Regions from separate parts of the Megasphaera massiliensis genome, predicted to be linked through region 3. Evidence: riboswitches for the same ligand, from Rfam matches in the RefSeq annotation. Region 3 holds a riboswitch; each other region holds the start of a gene.
The links. Region 3 has a riboswitch for ZMP and ZTP ahead of UCI88_RS05345 (formate--tetrahydrofolate ligase). Riboswitches for the same ligand answer to the same signal wherever they lie in the genome.

Region 1 (7,051 bases), on a different contig from region 3:
CCTCTTGGGCTCTATCACGGGGGATACCGTTCATGACGATATCGTTGAAGAAATCTTCAGCCGATTCTGTTTGGGAAAATAAAGAGGTGGAACTATGTTTACCGTCGATACATATGATGTCATCGTCATCGGCGCCGGCCATGCCGGCTGTGAAGCGGCTCTTGCCAGTGCCCGCTTAGGTGCCAAGACGTTGATGGCTACTTTAAATTTAGATAATATTGCCCTCATGCCCTGCAATCCGGCCGTAGGAGGTCCCGGAAAGAGTCATTTGGTCCGGGAAATCGATGCCTTAGGCGGAGAAATGGGAATCAATACCGATAAAACGTGCCTGCAAATGCGGATGCTCAATACCGGCAAGGGTCCTGCTGTCTATTCGCTGCGGGCGCAGTCCGATAAAAAGCTGTATCAGATGGACATGACCAAGACCCTGGAAAACCAGGAAAATCTCGATGTCAAACAGCTTATGATTACTGACTTGCTGCTCGAAGACGGTAAGGTTTCTGGCGTGCGGACGGAACTGGACGAAGTCTATAAGGCATCCTGCGTCATCTTGGCGACAGGAACCTATTTAAAGGGGAAAATCATCATTGGCGACTGCACCTATTCCGGCGGCCCCATCGGCCAGCGTTCGGCAGAAGACCTGTCGGGATCGCTCTTAAAAGCCGGGATCAAGCTCATGCGCTTTAAGACCGGTACGCCGGCCCGCGTCGACCGCCGCACCCTTCGGACTGATGAAATGACTAAGCAGGAAGGGGATAAAGACGGCCATGCATTTTCCTTCTTGTCGGAACGAAAGAACCGCAACAAGGCTTGCTGCTGGCTGACCTTTACCAATGAAGAAACGCATAAAATCATTCGCGACAACCTTGATCGGGCACCGATGTGCAACGGCGTCATCGAAGGCATCGGTCCCCGGTACTGCCCGTCCATTGAATCGAAAATCGTCCGCTTTGCCGATAAAAAGCGGCACCAGCTTTTCGTTGAACCGGAAGGGGAATCGACAGAAGAAATGTACGTCCAGGGCATGAGTACCAGTATGCCTGCCGACGTTCAGTACGCCTTCCTGCGGACGATACCGGGCCTTGAAGACGTAAAAATCATGCGTCCCGGCTACGCCATCGAATACGACTGCCTTGATCCGACGCAGCTCACGCCATGGCTGGAAACGAAAAAGATTTCCGGCCTCTTTTCAGCCGGCCAGGCCAACGGCACCAGCGGTTATGAAGAAGCGGCAGCTCAAGGGCTGATTGCCGGTATCAATGCGGCTTTAAAAGTGCAGCATAAAGATCCCTTCGTCCTGACCCGTTCCGAAGCCTACATCGGCGTCCTCATCGATGATTTAGTCACCAAGGGAACGAACGAGCCTTACCGCATCATGACCAGCCGCAGTGAGTACCGCCTCATCCTGAGGCAGGATAATGCCGATTTGCGCCTGACCCAGAAGGGCTATGATATTGGCCTGGTTACAGAAGAACGATATCAGGCATTCACAAATAAGAAACAGGCTATTGAGGCAGGGATTTCGGCCTTGAAGGAAATTTCAGTTACGCCGTCTAAAGATAACTTGGCGAAACTTGAAAAACTCGGCACAGCGCCTATCCATACGGCCCTCACAGCCTATGACCTTCTTCGTCGTGATGACGTGACCTATGCGTCCCTACAGACTGTCTTTGACTTGCCGGACTTAGCGGAAGACGTTGAGGAAGAAATCGAAATCATGATTAAGTACGAAGGCTACATCAGCCGTCAGATGGAACAGGTCGATAAGATGAACCGTCTGGAAAAGAAGAAAATGCCCAAAGACATCGTCTATGCCGACATCGACACTTTGTCTGCCGAAGCGCGGCAGAAGCTCGATGAAATCCGCCCCTTGTCCTTAGGTCAGGCCAGCCGTATTTCCGGCGTTTCACCGGCCGATATTACGGCCCTTCTGATTCTCTTGGAACAACACAACCGGGGGGATAAGTGATATGTTTGGCAGTGAATTACAATCGGCTCTTACAGCCATGGGACTTTCGGTTACGGAGGAACAGCTCCGCCAATTCGACGTCTTTCATGAACAATTAATTGAAACCAATAAGGTCATGAACCTGACGGCCATTACCGAGCCTAAAGAAGTAGCGATAAAACACATGGCCGACAGTCTTTCCTGTTATGAAGCGGATTGCTTTACGCCGGGGGCGTCCGTTCTTGATTTGGGAACCGGCGCCGGTTTTCCCGGCCTGCCCCTGCTCATCTATCGCCCGGATTTGAAGGTTACCTTTTTTGACTCCCTGCAAAAGAGACTTACTTTTTTGCAGAACTTGGTCGATCAATTGGGACTTACTGCCGATTTCCTTCACGGTCGGGCCGAAGAGGCGGCCCATCAGCCTATCTACCGCAGTGCCTTTGACGTCGTGACCAGCCGAGCCGTGGCTCGTTTAAATATTCTGGCCGAATGGGCTCTGCCCTATGTCAAACAGGACGGTTATTTCATTTCTTTAAAGGGCGCCCAGTATGAGGACGAACTGAAAGAAGCTGAAAAGGCCTTGAAGATTTTAGGCGGTACGGTGGACCATGTGAAGGCCGTTCAGCTTCCGGGACTCGATGAGGTGCGGGCCGTCATCTATATTCAAAAGACTGGCGAAAGTCCTAAAAAATATCCGCGCAAGCCGAAAATGGCTGTAAAAAATCCTTTATAAAGGAGAGGTGCAATTATGTCTTTGAAAAAAATGATTTGTTTGGCTGCTGCTGCCTGTATGACGATGGCAGCGCCGGTCTTTGCCGATGAACTGCAGAAACCGGATATCGAGGCTCATGCAGCCTATGTCATGGATGCCGATACGGGGGATGAACTCTATGCGAAAAATGCCGATGACCTGGCCTATCCCGGCAGTACGACGAAAATTATGACGGCCATCCTCGGCATTGAGCTCGGGAAGAGTCAAAATCTGATGGATAAACCCCTTAATATTACGAATGATATCTATGACATCGAAAGTGATGCTTCGGTCCTCGGCATCAAACCGGGCGATCAGATTACCCTCAGTAATGGCATGACCGGCATGATGCTCGTATCGGGCTGTGATGCGGCCGTTGCCGTCGCCGAAACGGTGACGCCGACAGAATCTGATTTTGTCGCCAAGATGAATGAAAAAGCAGCTGCTTTAGGCGCTTCTCATACGCACTTTGCCAATCCTCACGGCCTTCCCGATACGAACCATTACTCGACGGCTCGCGACATGGCTGTTATCGCTGCCTATGGCATGAAGATTCCTGAATTTCAGGATATGGTCAGCCGAAGCGAATTCGACATGCCCTATATGGACGGCGGATTTAAGCACTGCACGTCGACCAACGAGTTTTTGACCAGCGGCTTTTCCGGCGCCAACGGCATCAAGACCGGTACGACCAATGCCGGTGGTCCTTGTCTTGTCGTTTCGGCAACGAGAGACGGTCGGACGGTCATCGCATCGATCATGAATTCGAGTGACCGCTATGGCGATGCCCAGAAACTGATGACCTACGCTTTTTCGGCTCTGAAAGATGCGGAACCGGCAGAAAATGTCTACATCGTGCGCCATGCACCGGCAGGCCAGACCTTATCGGATATTCAGGAAAAGCAGCAGCAGGCTGCTGAATTAGCCGCTCAGCAGGGGCAGGAACAATCGTCGAGTGCAGCAACGACACAAAAAGCTGCCGGCCAGTCACAGGAATCGAAGGATTACGTTCCTTTTTCTCCGGCCGCTTAAAATTTGATATTGACAAAATAAATCAATATTCGTATAATAACATCAGCAGATTCGTACAGGACTGACGGATTCAAGTGGAGCAACCACGTGAACTGTACGAAGCCATTTCATGCCGACCGTCTGGGCAAGTGTATGCTACTAACATATTCTTGGGCCCGGGGGTCGGTATATTTTTTTTCAGACCTCTTGGCTCCCTACCTGGAAGGAGATAATGGATCATGAAAAGAAATCGTTGGCTCATCGCTTTGTCGGCTATCGGCCTCCATATTTGTATCGGCAGTGTCTACGCTTGGAGCGTTTTGACCAAGCCGATCATGGAAGCTATGGGCTTTAGCCTGCAGGAAACGACGTGGACTTTTTCTTTAGCTATTTTATTCCTCGGATTGTCGGCCGGTTTCTTGGGCAGTTTTGTTCAAAAAATCGGACCTCGCAAATCCGGGCTCTTGTCGATGACCTTCTTCGTCTTGGCTATGTTCGGTACGGCAGCTGCCCTCTACCTGCACAGCCTGCCCATGCTCTACTTGTTCTACGGCGTCATCGGCGGCATCGGCCTGGGGACGGGCTACATTACGCCGGTATCGACGTTGGTTAAGTGGTTCCCTGAAAACCGCGGCTTTGCAACGGGTTTGGCTATCATGGGCTTCGGTTTTGCCAGCTTGATTGCAGGTCCTGCCATGCAAATTCTGGTTCAGTCTTTTGGTCTGGTGGCTAATTTCATCATCCTCGGTATTGTATATATGGTCATTATGACGGCCTCTTCCTTATATTTAGCGCCTCCCGAAGAAGATTCGGCAGCGGCTGCTGAAAAGAAATCGAACGTTGAATATGCCGATGCACAGCCTCAGTTTACCGTTCGCGACTCCATGAAAACGTGGCAGTTCTACGCCATTTGGTGGCTCTTCTTTACGAACATTACCTGCGGCATCGCCCTCTTGGCCGTCGCTTCTCCCATGGCCCAGGATGTCGTCGGCATGTCTCCCATGGCAGCAGCTTCTATGGTCGGCCTCATCGGTCTCTTGAACGGTGCCGGCCGCATTGCTTGGGCTACCGTTTCCGACTATATCGGCCGTTCGTCGACATATGTCTTATTCTTCGCCATTGAAATCCTGGCCTTCTGGCAGCTTGCCAATGTAACCAGCGCTTTCAGCTTCCAAATCCTCCTCCTGCTCATCATTACTTGCTATGGCGGCGGTTTTTCCTGCATGCCGGCTTACCTCAGCGACCTTTTTGGGACCAAGTATCTCAGCGCCATTCACGGCCGTATCCTGACGGCTTGGGGGGCTGCCGGCGTTGCCGGTCCGGTCTTGGTATCGATCATCAAAGAAACGACGAACAGCTACGCTACGACGCTGTACTTCTTCGTCGGAGCCTTCGTAGTGGCTTTGGTACTGATGGCATTCTTGAAATACCAGACCCGTCACGGAATTGAAACGACGGCCCAGCCGTCTCGGAGTACCGGTATGTAAGTGCTTTCTTAAATAGAAATGATTGACCCGACCGATTCATCATCGGGTTATGGAAGTTCATGGAAGGAAATTGTCCCTTATATGACAGTTTCCTTCTTTTTTTTATTTCTATGTGAATAAAATCACTTGAATGAGCTGAGCACATAAATGAACGAATTTGATTGCTTTTTGATTATAATGGTTGTATTTGATTGAAAATGAATGAAATTAACGATATAATATGGCGAGAGGAGGCTGGAAAAGGAAGTGATGCGATGCTGACTGAAGAAAGACATGAAAAAATAATGCGACTCGTCAATACGAGCGGAGCCGTATCTGTTCAGGATTTAGTTAGTTTTTTGAACATCTCGGAATCGACAGTCCGAAGGGATTTACTGACCCTTGATCGGGAAGGCCGCCTGCGCCGTGTTCATGGCGGAGCGACGACGCTTCGAGACGATTCTTTATATGAAGCGGATATGGAGAATTTGCAGGATAAATATTCTATTCATATGAGTGAAAAGCGGCGTATTGCTCAGTATGCAGCCCGACTGATTCATAAAGAGGACTTTGTATATCTCGATGCCGGTTCGACGACGGAACAGCTCGTCGAGTTCCTGGCCGGTTCAGAAGCGACATTTGTTACGAACAGTATTCCCTTGGCACAGAAATTAGGCCGCATCGGCGGCAGGGTCTATATCGTTCCCGGACGAGTGAAGGGCGATACGGAAGCCATCGTCGGCAGTGAAATGAGAGACATGATTGGCCGATACCATTTTACCAAAGGATTTTTTGGTGCCAACGGCATTGCAGTCCATTCCGGCTGCACGACGCCCGATGATGAAGAGGCCGTTTGTAAAAGAGCCGCTTTGGGGCAGTGCTTGGATCGCTTTGTCTTGGCCGATTCCAGTAAGTTCGGCTTATCTTCACATATTACATTTGCAGAATTGTCAATGGTTACGCTGATTACGGCGCGGGACGATGACAGCCTCGATTACAAACCGTATCAGCAAATTACGGAGGTGCATATCCTGTGATTTATACAGTTACGTTCAACCCATCCTTAGATTATGTTGTCCATATGAAGAAGTTTACAGCCGGTGATATCAATCGGGCAGAGCAAGAAATGATTTATCCCGGTGGCAAGGGCATCAATGTATCCCTCGTTCTCGGCAACCTTCACATCCCGTCTAAGATGCTGGGCTTTGTGGCCGGCTTTACGGGTAAGGAAATCGAACGCCTGGCTAAAGAAAACGGCGGGGATACGGATTTTATCCTCCTCGATGAAGGATGCTCGCGCATTAACCTCAAGGTCAGTGCCGATGACGAAACGGCTGTTAACGGCATGGGTCCGAATATTCCTGAAGATAAGCTCAATGCCCTTTTGGCGCAAATCGATGCCATTGCGGATGGTGATACATTGGTCTTGGCCGGCAGTATTCCCAGTGATATTCCAGACGATATCTATGAACAGATCTTGAAGCGCCTTCAAGGCCGGGATATTCGCGTCGTCGTCGATGCTACAGGCGACTTATTGAAAAATGTCATTAAATATAAACCATTCCTCATTAAGCCCAATAATTTTGAATTAGGCGAACTGTTCAGCGTCGATCTCAAGACGGATGATGAAATCATCGTCTGCGCTAAACAGCTGCAGGCTATGGGGGCCCGCAACGTCCTCGTTTCTCTCGGGGGAGACGGTGCGCTTCTTCTCGGCGAAGACGGAAAAGTATACCGCCGTCCGTCCCCGAAGGGCACACTGGTCAACTCTGTCGGTGCCGGAGACAGTATGGTCGCCGGATTCCTGGCCGGTTTTGAATCGGCTAAGGGAGACCTCAATGAAGCTTTGAAGATGGGTATCAGCGCCGGCAGTGC
Region 2 (7,051 bases), on a different contig from region 3:
TGACGGCAAAGTTGACGTCCGCTTCGAGCAGAGCGCGGCGCATCTCTTTCAGCGCTTCACTGACATCCTCTTCAGAAAGCTTCCCTTTGCCGCGAAGCTTTTTAAAGGCCGCCTGGAATCGTTCGGACAGACTTTCAAATGGCATGAGGGGCCTCCTTTTATAAATCTATTTCGTGTAAAAGTTGTTTAGCTCTTTCAATATCGCCGGGTCCTTGACCTTCAAGCAGGCCCTGGACTTCATCGATCTGTTCCCGGACCGCATCGAAGCGGGCCAGCAACTGAAGCCGCTGTTCATAGCTTTCCAGCGAATGGGAAGCGCGCTTGAGCATGTCGTAAGCGCCTTGACGGGAAATCTGCAGTTCTTCCCCGATTTCACTCAAGGACAGGTCCATATCGAAATACATTTCCATACAGCGCCGCTGCTTCTCCGTCAATAACGGCCCGTACAGATCGAGGAGCCGTCCCTTACGGACTACGTCTTCAAGCATGGCTTCACCGCCTTTCAAACAGCGTACTGTGACAGTATACCCGAAAAGGGATGACCTGTCAAGTATTTTTACTTGTCAGATCGACGCGGACGTCGTAAAAAGTACTGCCCCGGCCTTCATCGGTCAAACGCTGGCTGGTAAGGACATTGACCGACGGGCCGCCGTCTTTGACCCGTTCGCGCCACCATACACCTTCACTGACGACCTGGCCCGGTACGGTGCGGTCACTGATGCGGACCGTAAAATCGGCCTGCCCCCGTTTATTGCTGAGGGTCACGGAATCACCGTCAGCAATGCCGTAGCGGTCGGCATCCTCAGGGTGGACGAAGAGGTCCATCGTATGGCTCGCCGTCAGTTCATCCCGTTCATTAAAGGACGAGTCGAGGATGCGCATATCGGCGCCGTTGACGAAGGCCAGTTTTCCCTCATCGGGATCGAGGGGTATATAATCGGGAAGGGCCGGTGTCAGGGCATCGTTTCGAATTTCGATCTTTCCCGACGGCGTCGCAAAAGTCGTCTGATAGTCTTCCGGCATGGGAAGAGGTGTCGGCCGGCCTGAGCGCAGGCAGTCCTGATCGACGGGAAGGGGCCATTTCACCGTCGAGGCCACGAGTTTATCGACAAGGTCCCGTTCCGACTGATTGTAAAAGGGATCGGTAATGCCGAGAGCCTTGGCCAGATCACAGGCAAGACGCCAGTTGGACCGGCTTTCGCCGAGAGGTTCGATGACGGCATAGCTGCACTGGATCGTGTAATTGCCGTAGGAATAATAGGCGTCGTCGTGCTCCAGGGACGTCGTCGCCGGCAGGACGATATCGGCGTAGCGGGCCGTATCGGTCATGAAGCGTTCGTGGACGACGGTAAACAGATCGTCTCGAGAAAGGCCGGCGAGGACTTTATTTTGATCCGGCGCCGTACAGGCCGGGTTCGACGAATAGACGAAGAGGCTCTGGATGCTGTCGTCTTCCGTCAGGGCCTGACCGATACAGCACATGTTGACCAGGCGTCGGCCGGGTTTCTTCCAGTCGGGACGCGTGACGATGCTCTTATCATAGGCCGAAGACGCGCCGGCTGAGGTCAAGATGCCGCCGCCTCGTTTTCCCCAAGCGCCGACGACGGCCGGAAGGCAGGTAATGAGACGCGTCGTCATGGCGCCGTTGCGGTAGCGGGACTGGCCGCTTCCCAGGCGGATGAAAGGCGCTCTGGCTTTGCCGTAGGCCTGAGCCAATTCTTCGACGACAGCTTTCGGGACGCCGGTAATTTTTTCCGTTTCTTCCGGCGTATAACGAGGGATTACTTTTTCTTTCAATTCATCCCAACCGCGGACTTTTTCAGACAGAAAGGCTTCGTCGGTCAAACCGTCGCGGACCAGGACGTTCATCATGCCGAGAGCCAGTGCCCCATCGGTACCGGGCCGAATGGCGATGAAGTGATCGGCCAAATCGGCCGTCTTGGTCCGATACGTATCGATGCACCAAATAGCAGCCCCTTTTTCACGAGCAGCGTCGACGTCGTGCTTGAAGTGGATATTGGTGGCCATCATGTGAATGCTCCACAAGAAGATGGCGTCGCTGTTTTGCGCTTCCTGGGGCGCCGTCGGCAAGGTACCGCCCATGATGTCTTTGAACCCCTGCCCCTTGGCCGGTGCGCAAATCGTCCGGTCGAGTTCCGACGCACCTAGCCGATAAAACAAGCCATGCAGAGCATCGTGCTGGACGATGCCCATGGTGCCGGCGTAGGAGTACGGCAAGATGGCTTCTGGTCCCTCTTCGGCAATAATTTTTTTCCACGAAGCTGCGATTTCAGCTAGGGCCTGATCCCACGAGATGGGCTCAAATTTCCCGCTCCCCTTCGGTCCCGTCCGCTTGAGCGGCGTCGTCAGCCGCCGCGGCGAATAGACCGTCCGTTCATAGTGAGCCATCTTCGGGCATATCGTCCCCCGCGTAAAGGGATGGCTTTCATCGCCCTTCACCGAGACGACGCGACCGTCTTCAACGTCGACCAAGAGGCCGCAGGCGTCGGGACAGTCATAGGGGCAGACCGACCTATATTGTGTCATAGAATTCCCTCCTTATTTATCTATATAATATATGTTCATTATATCGCCGCAGAGGAACCTTGGCAAAATTATCTAAAAAAATGCGATCCCCCCTTCTTCATCATCGAGCATAATGGTACATACAGCAAGGGCCCACGATGACGACGGGAAGTCTCACCATGGGCCCAAATCTGCGAAAACCTATCTTACAGTTGCCGCAAGGGTATTTTGTTTAATGATGGAAGAGGCGCAGGCCGGTCATAGCCATGGCAATTCCATATTTATCGCACGTTTCGATGACATTGTCGTCGCGGATTGAACCACCGGCCTGGGCGATGTAATCGACGCCGCTGCGATGAGCCCGTTCGATGTTATCGCCAAAGGGGAAGAAAGCATCACTGCCAAGGGCTACGCCGTGGAGCTGGGCAATCCAGGCTTTCTTTTCTTCCCGCGTAAGGGGCTGCGGTTTTTCCGTAAAGAGATCCTGCCAGATACCGTCAGCCAAGACGTCTTCGTAATCGTCGGAGATGTAGACGTCGATGGCATTGTCCCGGTTCGGACGACGGACGTCGTCGCGGAAGGGCAGGTTCAAGACTTTCGGGTTCTGACGGAGCCACCATACGTCGGCCTTATTGCCGGCCAGACGGGTGCAGTGGACGCGGGACTGCTGACCAGCGCCGACACCGATGGTCATGCCGTCTTTTACGTAGCAGACGGAGTTGGACTGGGTGTATTTTAAGGTAATGAGGGCGATGATGAGATCGCGCTGAGCGGCCGCCGGGATGTCCTTGTTCTGCGTCGGGATGTTCTGCAGCATATCGGCCGTGATCTTGGCTTCATTTCGTTCCTGTTCAAAGGTGACGCCGTAGACTTCTTTCGATTCGACAGGCTGGGGCTTGTAATCGGCATTGATCTGAAGGACGCAGTAATTGCCCTTTTTCTTAGTCTTTAAAATAGCCAGGGCTTCGTCGCTGTAGCCGGGCGCAATGACGCCGTCCGATACTTCGCGCTTCAAGAGGGTTGCCGTTTCGACGTCGCAGACATCGGAGAGGGCAACGAAATCGCCGTAAGAACTCATGCGATCGGCACCGCGGGCGCAGGCATAGGCCGTAGCCAAGGGCGACAAGGGCAGATCATCGACCCAATATATCTTCTTCAGGGTATCACTCATCTCCGTGGCAACGGCGGCGCCGGCCGGGCTGACGTGCTTGAAGGAAGCCGCTGCCGGAAGGCCTGTCGCTTCTTTCAATTCCTTGACCAACTGATAGCTGTTAAAGGCGTCGAGCAAATTAATATAGCCGGGACGGCCGCAAAGGACCGTAAAAGGAAGGGCGCTGCCATCCTTCATATAGACCCGGGACGACGACTGGTTCGGGTTGCAGCCGTATTTTAATTTCAGTTCGTTCATCGTGATACCTCCTGATAGACCCAAAATAAAAAAATACCGACACTTCTGGAACGTTTCGCCCAGACGGTCGGCTCTTATGAATCATGCTCCCCGTGGTAACTCCACTTCCGTCAGTCACATGCTTCACCTTATTATACCGTCCGCCGATTCAGGCTGTCAAGAAAAAGGAGCTGCCGTCAGCAGCCCCTTTCAGGTCGTACCCTCTATGATTCCTCTTCCGGAGGCTGCGGCGAAATGTCGCGCACGGTAATCTTGAGGATTTCCACAGCCATGCCCGTCGTATATTCCACTTCGTGCTGGATATCGCGGCGGATACGGCTCATGAGTTTCTTTATATTTTCTCCGTAGGCAATGGTCAGGGACAAGATAATAGCCAGACCGTTGCGCGTCGAGTTATAGTTGATAGCCACCTTCAGTCGGTTGATCTTGGTCACGCCTTCATTTTGACTCAAAGCATGGCGGACCAGGCTTTCAAGGACGTCGTTGGAAAACGTCAGTTTCCCATAATAACTGAAGATGGGACGAACGACGGAACGCTCGAAGGGCGACAATTTCTTGCCGTTGTTGTCATAAAAGAAAGAACGGATCGAATCCAGCAGATAGCCGCGAAAATGGGGTTTCAGCTCCATCGTCGGCACGGGGATGATATGCGTTCCCTCTTTGATGCGGATACTTTGAGCCTTTTCGATTTCCTCCGAGCACGAGACGTCTTCGATACGGATGAACCGCGCCGGTTCCGGAAGCTCGAGGGCTTCGCAGATGCGGTGAATCATGTGCCGCGACGTTCCCAGGATGAGCAGTTTTTCAGGAGCTGCTTTGGCTAAGGCTGCCTTCATGGCAGCGGCGTCGTCCGGGTTATTGAATACGGCGCGGCGCACAGCCTTGAGGCGATTCGTTTCGTCCTTGGCCGACCGGCCGGCAACGATGCGGTTGTGATCGATAAGGAGTCCGTCATCAATGATGGTCTGAATATCGTAATCGTAGGCGACGACCAGGGCATGGTGGCTCTTCCCCGTCCCGCTGGCGCCGATAAAACCGACAACTTCCATGTCTGTCACCTGCCTTTATTAGGGTACGTGAGACAACAAAGCCTGTACCTTTTCAGCATCGACGGTAAAGATGCCGAGCTTTTCTGGGAAACGGCCGACGGTCCCGTGAAAATCAGAGCCGCCGCTGATATACCAATTGCGTTTTTTGGCTAATTCCAAAAATTCGTCGAAACGGCCGCGGTTCTTTGGATGATAGACTTCGACACCGTCGAAATCATGGGTCAGGACTTCATCCAAGGTCCGCTTCAAGAGGCCCGGATGGGCTAAGACGGCCAGTCCCCCGACCTTGCGGATGAGGGCCACACATTCATCGATGGTCCGCCGCGTATAGGGCACATAGAGGGGGCCGCCATGATACAGAACCTTGTCAAAGACCGTCTTTACATCAGGGAAATAGCCCTTTTCGACGAGCATGCGGGCAATATGGGGACGGCCGATGGTACCGCCCTTATGAACCATGTCTTCGACGACCTTGCGGTCGATGTCATAGCCGTTTTTCAGGCAGCGGTCGACGATTTCCATGGCCCGGTCAAAGCGCCGCTGCTTGAACTCGCGGCAGTATTCCTGCATGGCTTCATCGTCGGGATTGATCCCGTAGCCTAAAATATGGACATCTTCGCCGTCGTATTCAGAGCTTATTTCAATGGCCCGAATGATGCGGACGCCCGGATTCAGCTCATGACTGCCGTCGTAGGCAGCCACCGTATCGTGGTCCGAAATAGCGATGACGTCGAGCCCGGCATCGACGGCCATCTTGGTCAGCTGTTCCGGCGTATAGACACCGTCCGAGCAGGTTGTATGCATATGAAGATCGACTATCACGGTACACCTCCCTGCAGTAAGTGCAGAATCGATTTAATGCCGACGCCCGTGGCGCCGACAAATCCCGTTTCATCGGCCTTTTCCCGGAAAGCAGGACCGGCGATGTCGAGGTGGATCCACGGCGTCCCGTCCTTTACGAACTGCTTCAAGAAGAGACCGGCCGTAATCGCCCCGGCTTCAGGACCGCCGACGTTCTTCATGTCGGCTACACTGCTTTTCAAAAGGCTTTCATATTCTTCATCAGCCGGCAGCTGCCAAATCTTTTCATGGGCTTCCGTCGCGACTTTAAAGAAGCGGTTCATCCATTCCTGATCGTTTCCGACCATGCCCGTCCGCACCGATCCCAAGGCCGTCACACAAGCCCCGGTCAGGGTCGCCAGGTCGATGAGGCGCGTCGCCCCTTTTTCCTGAGCATAGGTCAAGGCGTCGGCCAAAATGAGCCGCCCTTCGGCATCGGTATTCTTGACTTCAACGGTCTTGCCGTTATACATGGTCAAGATGTCGTCGACGTGATAGGCCATGCCGGAAGGAATATTTTCAACGAGGGGCAAAACGGCCAGCACATTGACGGGATAGCGAAGCAGCATGAGGGCCCGAATGACACCGACAGCAGCAGCCGCCCCGGCCATATCGCTTTTCATAAATTCCAGGCCCTTGTGGCTCTTTAAGGAGAGACCGCCGCTGTCATAGGTAACGCCCTTGCCGACGATGCCCAGGACTTCCCGGCTGTTAGGATCGCCCTGATAGGCAATGGATACCAGCTGGGGCGGATTCATGCTGCCCTTGCCGACGGCGACGATACCGCCCATGTGGCGTTTTTCCAAGGCCCATTTATTCAGCGATTCAATGAGGATGTGATCGCCCTTCAGCGTATCGGCCACGATATCGGCAAACTTCCTCGGCGTCAAATCGTTAGACGGCATATTGATCAAGTCGCGGGCTTCATAGACGCCTTCATACATCGACGTGTAGCGATAGCACATGGAATTGAATTCCTGAGCTCTCATGCTGCGCGACAGAATATTGATACTGCTGACGGTTCGGCTGTGTTTATCGCTCTTATAATGGGTAAATTCATAATTGCGGTACAAAAGCCCGTCGAGAAGAGACGCCATATCCATTTCCAGGGTATCGGCCATGATGGCCAGCTCGCGGACGCCTTCTTTCATGGCCGCCGCCATCAGCCGCTGGGCCATGCGGAAATCTTCATACGTCGAATAACGGACCGGTTTCCCCTCCAGACCGA
Region 3 (7,051 bases):
AGGCAGCAGGAACAGGCATATGAACTCTACCGAAGCTATCTTAAAATTACAGAATGGCAGTGACGTCCGCGGCATCGCCGTCGAAGGCGTCCCTGACGAAAAGGTCAACCTGACGCCGGAAGCGGTCAACCGCATTGCCGCCGGCTTTGCCAAATTTTTAGCGCAGAAGCTGGGAAAAAAGGAAGGGGACTTACGCATCGCCGTCGGTCACGACTCGCGCATCTCGGCTGATATGATGAAAGAAGCCGTCTTTGCCGGTCTCCTCGGCCGGGGCGTTTACGTTACGGACTGCGGTCTGGCATCGACGCCGGCCATGTTCATGTCCATCATTTTTGAAGACACGGCCATGGACGGGTCCATCATGATCACGGCCAGCCACTTGCCGTACAATCGAAACGGCCTCAAATTCTTTACCAAGGACGGCGGCCTTGAAAAGAAGGAGGTCAAAGAAGTCCTGACGCTGGCGTCGAACCTTACGGCAACGGCCGTATCGACGGCAGCCATCGCCTCTTTGGACCTCATTGAACGCTACGCCCTCCACCTGCGTCAGAAGATCTGCGCCGGCCTCTGTGCCGGCATGTTCGACCGCCCCTTAGAAGGGATGCACATCGTCGTCGACGCCGGCAACGGCAGCGGCGGTTTCTTTGCGACGAAGGTCTTGGCACCTCTCGGCGCCGATACGACGGGGAGCCAGTTCCTCGAACCGGACGGCCACTTCCCGAACCATATCCCCAATCCGGAAAACAAAGAAGCCATGGCCTCCATCCGGAAAGCCGTCCTCGACAACAAGGCCGACCTGGGCCTCATCTTCGATACCGACGTCGACCGCATGAGCGCCGTCCTGCCCAGTGGGGAAGAAATCAACCGCAACGCCCTCATCGCCATGATGGCTGCCATTTTGGCGCCGGACTATCCGGGCAGTACCATCATTACCGACTCGGTCACGTCCGATGAATTGACGACCTTCCTTCAGGACGAACTGCACCTCGTCCATCATCGTTACATGCGGGGCTATAAGAACGTCATCGACGAATGTATCCGCCTCAACAAGGCCGGCACCGTATCGCCCTTGGCCATCGAAACGTCGGGCCACGGCGCCTTAAGCGAAAATTACTACCTCGACGACGGCGCTTATTTGGCCGTCAAACTCCTCATGGCTGCCGCCAAAGCCAAGAAGGCCGGAAAACCCTTAGGCGACCTCATCAAAGCCCTCGGCCAGCCTGCGGAAGGCGTGGAATATCGCCTTAAGATCACCGGTGACGGCGACGTACAGGCCTACGGGGCTGACGTCCTCAAGGCCTTTGAACAGCGGGCCGAAGAAAAGGGCATTGCCATTGCCAAACCGTCTTATGAAGGCGTCCGCCTCGTATTCGACGGCGGCTGGGCCCTCCTGCGCATGTCCCTCCACGACCCCAATATGCCCCTTAACATCGAAAGCAAGACCGTCGGCGGATGTGAAACCATCGCCAAGACCGTAAAAGGTTTCCTGGCCGGTTTTGACCGCTTAGACATTACCGTCCTTCCGGACTAAGACCGGCGGCGTCTTGTTCCAACGTCCATTCATACCGTACGTAAAAACAGCCCTTGACGACGAGGGCTGTTTTTTTGTATAATAAATGCACAATCATGTGACTGACGGAAGTGGAGTTACCACGGGGAGCATGATTTCTTGAAGCCGACCGTCTGGGCAACTTACCAGCGGAGCGGCCTTTTTTTATGCAGCGGACAAGGAGTGACTACCATGGCAAAGGTATTAAGCGATATCGAAATTGCACAACAGACGACATTAGAACCGATTACGACCATTGCAAAAAAGGTCGGACTGACCGACGACGACTTGGAACTCTACGGGAAATACAAGGCTAAGATTTCCTTTGACGCCATCAAGCGCCTTTCTAAAGAAAAAGACGGCAAACTTGTCTTGGTTACGGCCATTACGCCGACGCCGGCCGGCGAAGGCAAGACCTTAACGACCATTGGTTTGGCACAGGCTTTGAATTACATGGGCCATAAGGCCGTCGTCGCCCTGCGCGAACCCTCTCTGGGCCCTGTCTTTGGCATCAAAGGCGGCGCTGCCGGCGGCGGTTATTCCCAGGTCCTGCCCATGGAAGACATCAACCTCCATTTTACCGGTGACATGCACGCCATTACGGCGGCCAACAACCTTCTGGCAGCGGCCATCGACAACCACGTCCATCAGGGCAACGCCCTTCGCATCGACGTGCGCCGCATCATCTGGAAGCGGGTCATGGATATGAACGACCGGGCCCTTAGAAACCTCGTCGTCGGCATGGGCGGTAAGGTCTGCGGCTTCCCTCGGGAAGACCACTTCATGATCACCGTCGCTTCGGAAATCATGGCTGCTTTATGCTTAGCCCGTGACCTCATGGACCTCAAGAAGCGGATGGGGGACATCACCGTCGCTTATGACCTGGACGGAAATTTGGTTACGGCCCGTCAGCTCGGCGTCGAAGGGGCCATGGCCATCCTCATGAAAGATGCCATCAAACCGAATCTGGTCCAGACCATCGAACATACGCCGGCCCTCGTTCATGGCGGTCCCTTTGCCAACATCGCCCACGGCTGCAACTCCGTCGTCGCCACGAAACTGGCCATGAAGATGGGCGACATCGCCGTTACGGAAGCCGGTTTCGGTGCCGACCTCGGCGCTGAAAAGTTCATGGACATCAAGTGCCGTTTCGCCGGGATCAAACCCGATGCCGTCGTCATCGTCGCTACCGTCCGGGCCCTCAAGATGCACGGCGGCGTCGATAAGAAGAACCTCCAGGAAGAAAACGTCGAAGCCTTGAAGAAAGGCTTTGCCAATCTTGCCAAACACATTGAAAACATGCGCCTCTTCGACGTTCCCGTCGTTGTCGGCATCAATAAATTCATCAGCGATACGGATGCGGAAATCCAGGCCCTGCGCGACCTCTGCGCCGACTACGGCGTCGAAGCAGCCCTCAACAACTGCTGGGCTGAAGGCGGCAAGGGCGGCGTCGAAATGGGCGAAAAGGTCCTCAAGATGCTGGAACAGCCCAAGACGCCGTACAAACCGATCTACGACGTCAACGCCTCCATTCCGGAAAAACTGACGGCCATCGTCCAAAAAGTATACGGCGGCGACGGCGTCGTCTTTGAAGGCAACGCGAAAAAACAGATTCAGGAACTGGAATCCTTCGGTCTCGACCACATGCCGATCTGCGTCGCTAAGACCCAATATTCCCTGTCGGACAATCCGGCCCTCCTCGGTGCTCCCAAAAACTTTACGGTCACCGTCAAAGACGTCCGCGTCTGCACCGGTGCCGGCTTCATCGTCTGCCAGACGAGCAATATCATGACCATGCCGGGCCTGCCGAAGGTCCCGGCGGCCAACCGCATGGACATCGACGAAAACGGCGTCATTACAGGTCTCTTCTAAGATGGATTATACGAAGTTCCAATCGATGCCCCTCGACGAGCTCCTGACCGTTACGGCATCGAAAGAACCTATTCCCGGCGGCGGCGGCATCGCTGCCATGACGGCTGCGTCGGCAGCAGCCTTGGTCGAAATGGTGGCCAACCTGACCATTGGGAAAAAAGGGTATGAAGAAATCGAAAAACTCATGATTTCCATTCGCGATAAGGCCCGGGTGCTGCGGCAGCGGTATCTCGAAGGCATCGCCGAAGACGCGGCGGCCTTCGACAACGTCATCCGTTCTGTCCGCCTGCCCAAGGATACGCCCAATCGGGCGGCCATCGTCCAGCAGGCCTTTAAAGATGCGGCTACGTCGCCCTTTGAGTTGGGGAAGGACATCTTCGCCCTCCTGCAATTAGCGGAACAGGTCGTCCGCTACGGCAACGCCTGGGTCATCACTGACGGGGCCATTGCCGCCATGAACGCCAGAGCCGCCATGAGGTCTGCCTTCTACAGCGTCCGCATCAATCTGCGGTCCATCAAAGACGAAGCCTTCGTAGCCCGGATGATTGCCCAGATTCGCGAAATTGAAGAAAAGGCCGTCATGGTCGAACAGAATGTAGAATACGAATATCGTCAGCGATAATAAAAACAGCATAACCTGAGAGAGACTGTCGTACCCGTGTGCGGCAGCCTCTCTTGTTATATAGGGCAAGATACCGTATAATATAAAGTATACGAAAGGAGAATACAATGTTTGATTTTAATATACTCGCGATTATCGCCGGTATCCCCGGCCTGCTCATTGCCCTGGTCATTCACGAATATGCCCACGCCCAAGTCGCAGACTGGATGGGGGACGATACGCCGCGAATGATGGGGCGCCTGACACTGAATCCCGTAGCTCACATCGATCCGGTAGGACTGATGATGCTCCTCGTAGCCCGCTTTGGCTGGGCGAAACCGGTCATGATCAACCCCGGCAACTTCCGCAACTGGCGGAAAGGGGAGATCTGCGTCGCCTTAGCCGGCCCCGTATCCAACCTGATCACGGGCTTTATCGCCCTCGTCGTCCAGCTGATTTTCGCCAAGCTGAACCTCTTCACCTCGACGGCCCTGCCCATGGTGCTGCAGCTCATCGTCTTGTACAACGTCAACTTCGCTATCTTCAACATGCTGCCCTTGCCGCCCCTCGACGGCTCACGGGTCCTGATGTGCTTTTTGCCGACGGAATGGTCGTATAAGCTGGCTGGCATCGAACGCTACAGCTTCCTGATCCTCATCGCCTTGATGATGACCCCTGTTTTTACGTATATTTTGATTCCCCTGCAGCGCTTGATCTTCACGTTGTTCTCGCTGCTTTTGGCTCCCTTTTGGTAAGGAGGGTTTATGATGATGTATAAGAAAATAATCGCAGCCGGTTTATTGTGGACGGCCCTTACGGCCTCGGCCGGCGCTTTTGACTATAACCAGTCCGTCGATGAAATCGCGGCCAATCCCTTGACGGCCTATCAGACGGTGTACCTCGGCATGCCGAGAGCCGATTTTGACGGCAACTTCTCGGTTTTATCGGATTGGACCTTCTACGGCAGCACCGTGTCCTTCACGGAAAAAGCCGAACGGACGTCGGTCGTCAAGAACGTTTCCGTCACGGAAGGCATTGAAATCTTCTCCGCTGATACGTCGGCCAAAGGCCGGGTCCTTGCCTTTGACAACTATTTCAAGACCAAGGACAAGGCCACGGCCAAGTCCATTTACACCCGCCTCGTAGCCACTATCTATTCCAATATGGAAAACTTCCCGGTCAAACAGAGCGATAAGGAAGTGGAATGGAAACAAGACGACGTCTCCATCACCGTCGCCTTTGACGGCCAAAAGGACAGTGACGGCGACTACATCGTCTACATCCGCCGCTACAACAACGAGATCCTGAAATAGCCTTTGTTGACAATGAACCTGAGAACGTATATAATAGGGTCATAGTTGATTTAACCTTTTGACCTTTAGCTTTTTTTGAAGAGGGTGAGTTTTATGAACAGTGTGAAAACGGTATTCCTCATGACGGCCCTGGCCTGTATCCTCATGGCTCTGGGCGGCATTTTCGGCGGCCGCAGCGGCGTCATGATTATGTTTATTATCGCCATGGGTATGAATTTCTTCTCCTATTGGTTCAGCGATACCATGGTACTGCGGGCTTATAAGGCCGAACAAGTCGGAGAAGATCACTATCTGTACCGCATCGTAGCCGATTTGGCGCAGCGTGCCGATTTGCCTATGCCCAAAGTCTACATCATTCCGACCGACGTGCCCAACGCCTTTGCAACCGGACGAAATCCGTCCCACGCAGCCGTAGCGGCAACGGCAGGGATCATGAATCTCCTCGATGAAGATGAAATCCGCGGCGTTTTGGCCCATGAAATGAGCCACGTCCTTCACCGCGACATCCTCATCAGTACCATCGTCGCTTCCTTTGCCAGTGCCATCGCCATGATTGCCAATATGGCCCAGTGGGCTGCCATCTTCGGCAGCGGCCGCGATAATGACGGCGAAGGCGGCAATCCCATCGCCCTCATCGCAACGGCTCTCTTAGCGCCCTTAGCGGCGTCGGTCATCCAAATGGGTATCTCGCGGACGCGGGAATACATGGCCGATGAAGAAGGGGGACGCATGATCGACGATCCCATCGCCTTGGCCCGTGCCTTGGCGAAAATCGACAATTACGCCCACTATCAGGTATTGCCCGGTGCCAGCAAGGCAACGGCCCACATGTGCATCATCAATCCCTTTTCCGGCGCCCGCAGCACGCTGATGAACTTGTTCAGCACTCATCCGCCGACAGAAGAACGCATTGCACGCCTCGAAGACTTAGACAGACAATTACACGGATAAAACCTATGCAGCCGCTCTCTGGAAATTATTTCCGGAGGGCGGCTTTTTCCGTTTCCCGGCGTTTGCATTTTTTTGCAGAAACGATATAATTAAACCATTGCAGCCACACCGTTTTTTTTATGACAGGAGGGGATAAGGGTTGGCACAATATATCATGCTGCAGGGGACGAGTTCCCATGTCGGCAAGAGCATCCTTACGACGGCCTTGTGCCGTATTTTTTTACAAGAGGGACAGCGCGTCGTTCCCTTTAAGGCCCAGAATATGGCCCTCAATTCTTATGTAACCGCCGACGGGCTGGAAATGGGCCGGGCCCAGGTCGCCCAAGCCGAGGCGGCAGGCCTCCTTCCCATGGTCGACATGAACCCCGTCCTCTTGAAGCCGACGGGAAATGCCTGCTCCCAGGTCATCATTGACGGCCGGCCCGTAGGCAATATGTCGGCCCGGGAATACCACAAGGGCTATGCCATAAAAGCCTTTGACGCCGTAAAGGCGGCTCTAAAACGTCTCGACAAGGCCTACGACACCTTGGTCATCGAAGGCGCCGGAAGTCCCGCCGAGATTAACTTAAAAGATCATGACATCGTCAATATGCGCGTCGCCAAATACCTGGGCGCACCGGTCCTCTTAGTAGCCGATATCGACCGCGGCGGGTCCCTGGCGGCACTGGTGGGCACCTTGGAACTCCTCGATGAAGAAGAACGGGCTCACGTCAAAGGCCTCATCATCAATAAATTCCGCGGCGACGTCTCCCTCTTTACGCCGGC

Region 1: linked by a shared signal. The riboswitch ahead of UCI88_RS04135 (L-lactate MFS transporter) and the one ahead of UCI88_RS05345 (formate--tetrahydrofolate ligase) in region 3 are both predicted to bind ZMP and ZTP.
Region 2: linked by a shared signal. The riboswitch ahead of UCI88_RS02160 (phosphoribosylaminoimidazolecarboxamide formyltransferase) and the one ahead of UCI88_RS05345 (formate--tetrahydrofolate ligase) in region 3 are both predicted to bind ZMP and ZTP.

The regions. Positions count from the first base shown of each region.
Region 1 is NZ_JAXIXE010000018.1:30,430-37,480, reverse strand. Features, by position in the region: gene mnmE (tRNA uridine-5-carboxymethylaminomethyl(34) synthesis GTPase MnmE) at 1-82, shown strand, start outside; gene mnmG (tRNA uridine-5-carboxymethylaminomethyl(34) synthesis enzyme MnmG) at 95-1,969, shown strand; gene rsmG (16S rRNA (guanine(527)-N(7))-methyltransferase RsmG) at 1,971-2,681, shown strand; gene UCI88_RS04140 (D-alanyl-D-alanine carboxypeptidase family protein) at 2,697-3,731, shown strand; ZMP/ZTP riboswitch at 3,779-3,864, shown strand; gene UCI88_RS04135 (L-lactate MFS transporter) at 3,950-5,197, shown strand; gene UCI88_RS04130 (DeoR/GlpR family DNA-binding transcription regulator) at 5,452-6,213, shown strand; gene pfkB (1-phosphofructokinase) at 6,210-7,051, shown strand, end outside.
Region 2 is NZ_JAXIXE010000014.1:26,067-33,117, forward strand. Features, by position in the region: gene ffh (signal recognition particle protein) at 1-145, opposite strand, end outside; gene ylxM (YlxM family DNA-binding protein) at 159-488, opposite strand; gene UCI88_RS02155 (molybdopterin-containing oxidoreductase family protein) at 547-2,547, opposite strand; gene UCI88_RS02160 (phosphoribosylaminoimidazolecarboxamide formyltransferase) at 2,759-3,934, opposite strand; ZMP/ZTP riboswitch at 3,985-4,062, opposite strand; gene UCI88_RS02165 (Asp23/Gls24 family envelope stress response protein) at 4,138-4,983, opposite strand; gene UCI88_RS02170 (PHP domain-containing protein) at 5,002-5,805, opposite strand; gene UCI88_RS02175 (leucyl aminopeptidase) at 5,802-7,051, opposite strand, start outside.
Region 3 is NZ_JAXIXE010000027.1:104,326-111,376, forward strand. Features, by position in the region: gene UCI88_RS05340 (phosphohexomutase domain-containing protein) at 20-1,531, shown strand; ZMP/ZTP riboswitch at 1,619-1,696, shown strand; gene UCI88_RS05345 (formate--tetrahydrofolate ligase) at 1,742-3,421, shown strand; gene UCI88_RS05350 (cyclodeaminase/cyclohydrolase family protein) at 3,423-4,043, shown strand; gene UCI88_RS05355 (site-2 protease family protein) at 4,151-4,777, shown strand; gene UCI88_RS05360 (hypothetical protein) at 4,787-5,335, shown strand; gene htpX (zinc metalloprotease HtpX) at 5,429-6,286, shown strand; gene UCI88_RS05370 (cobyric acid synthase) at 6,426-7,051, shown strand, end outside.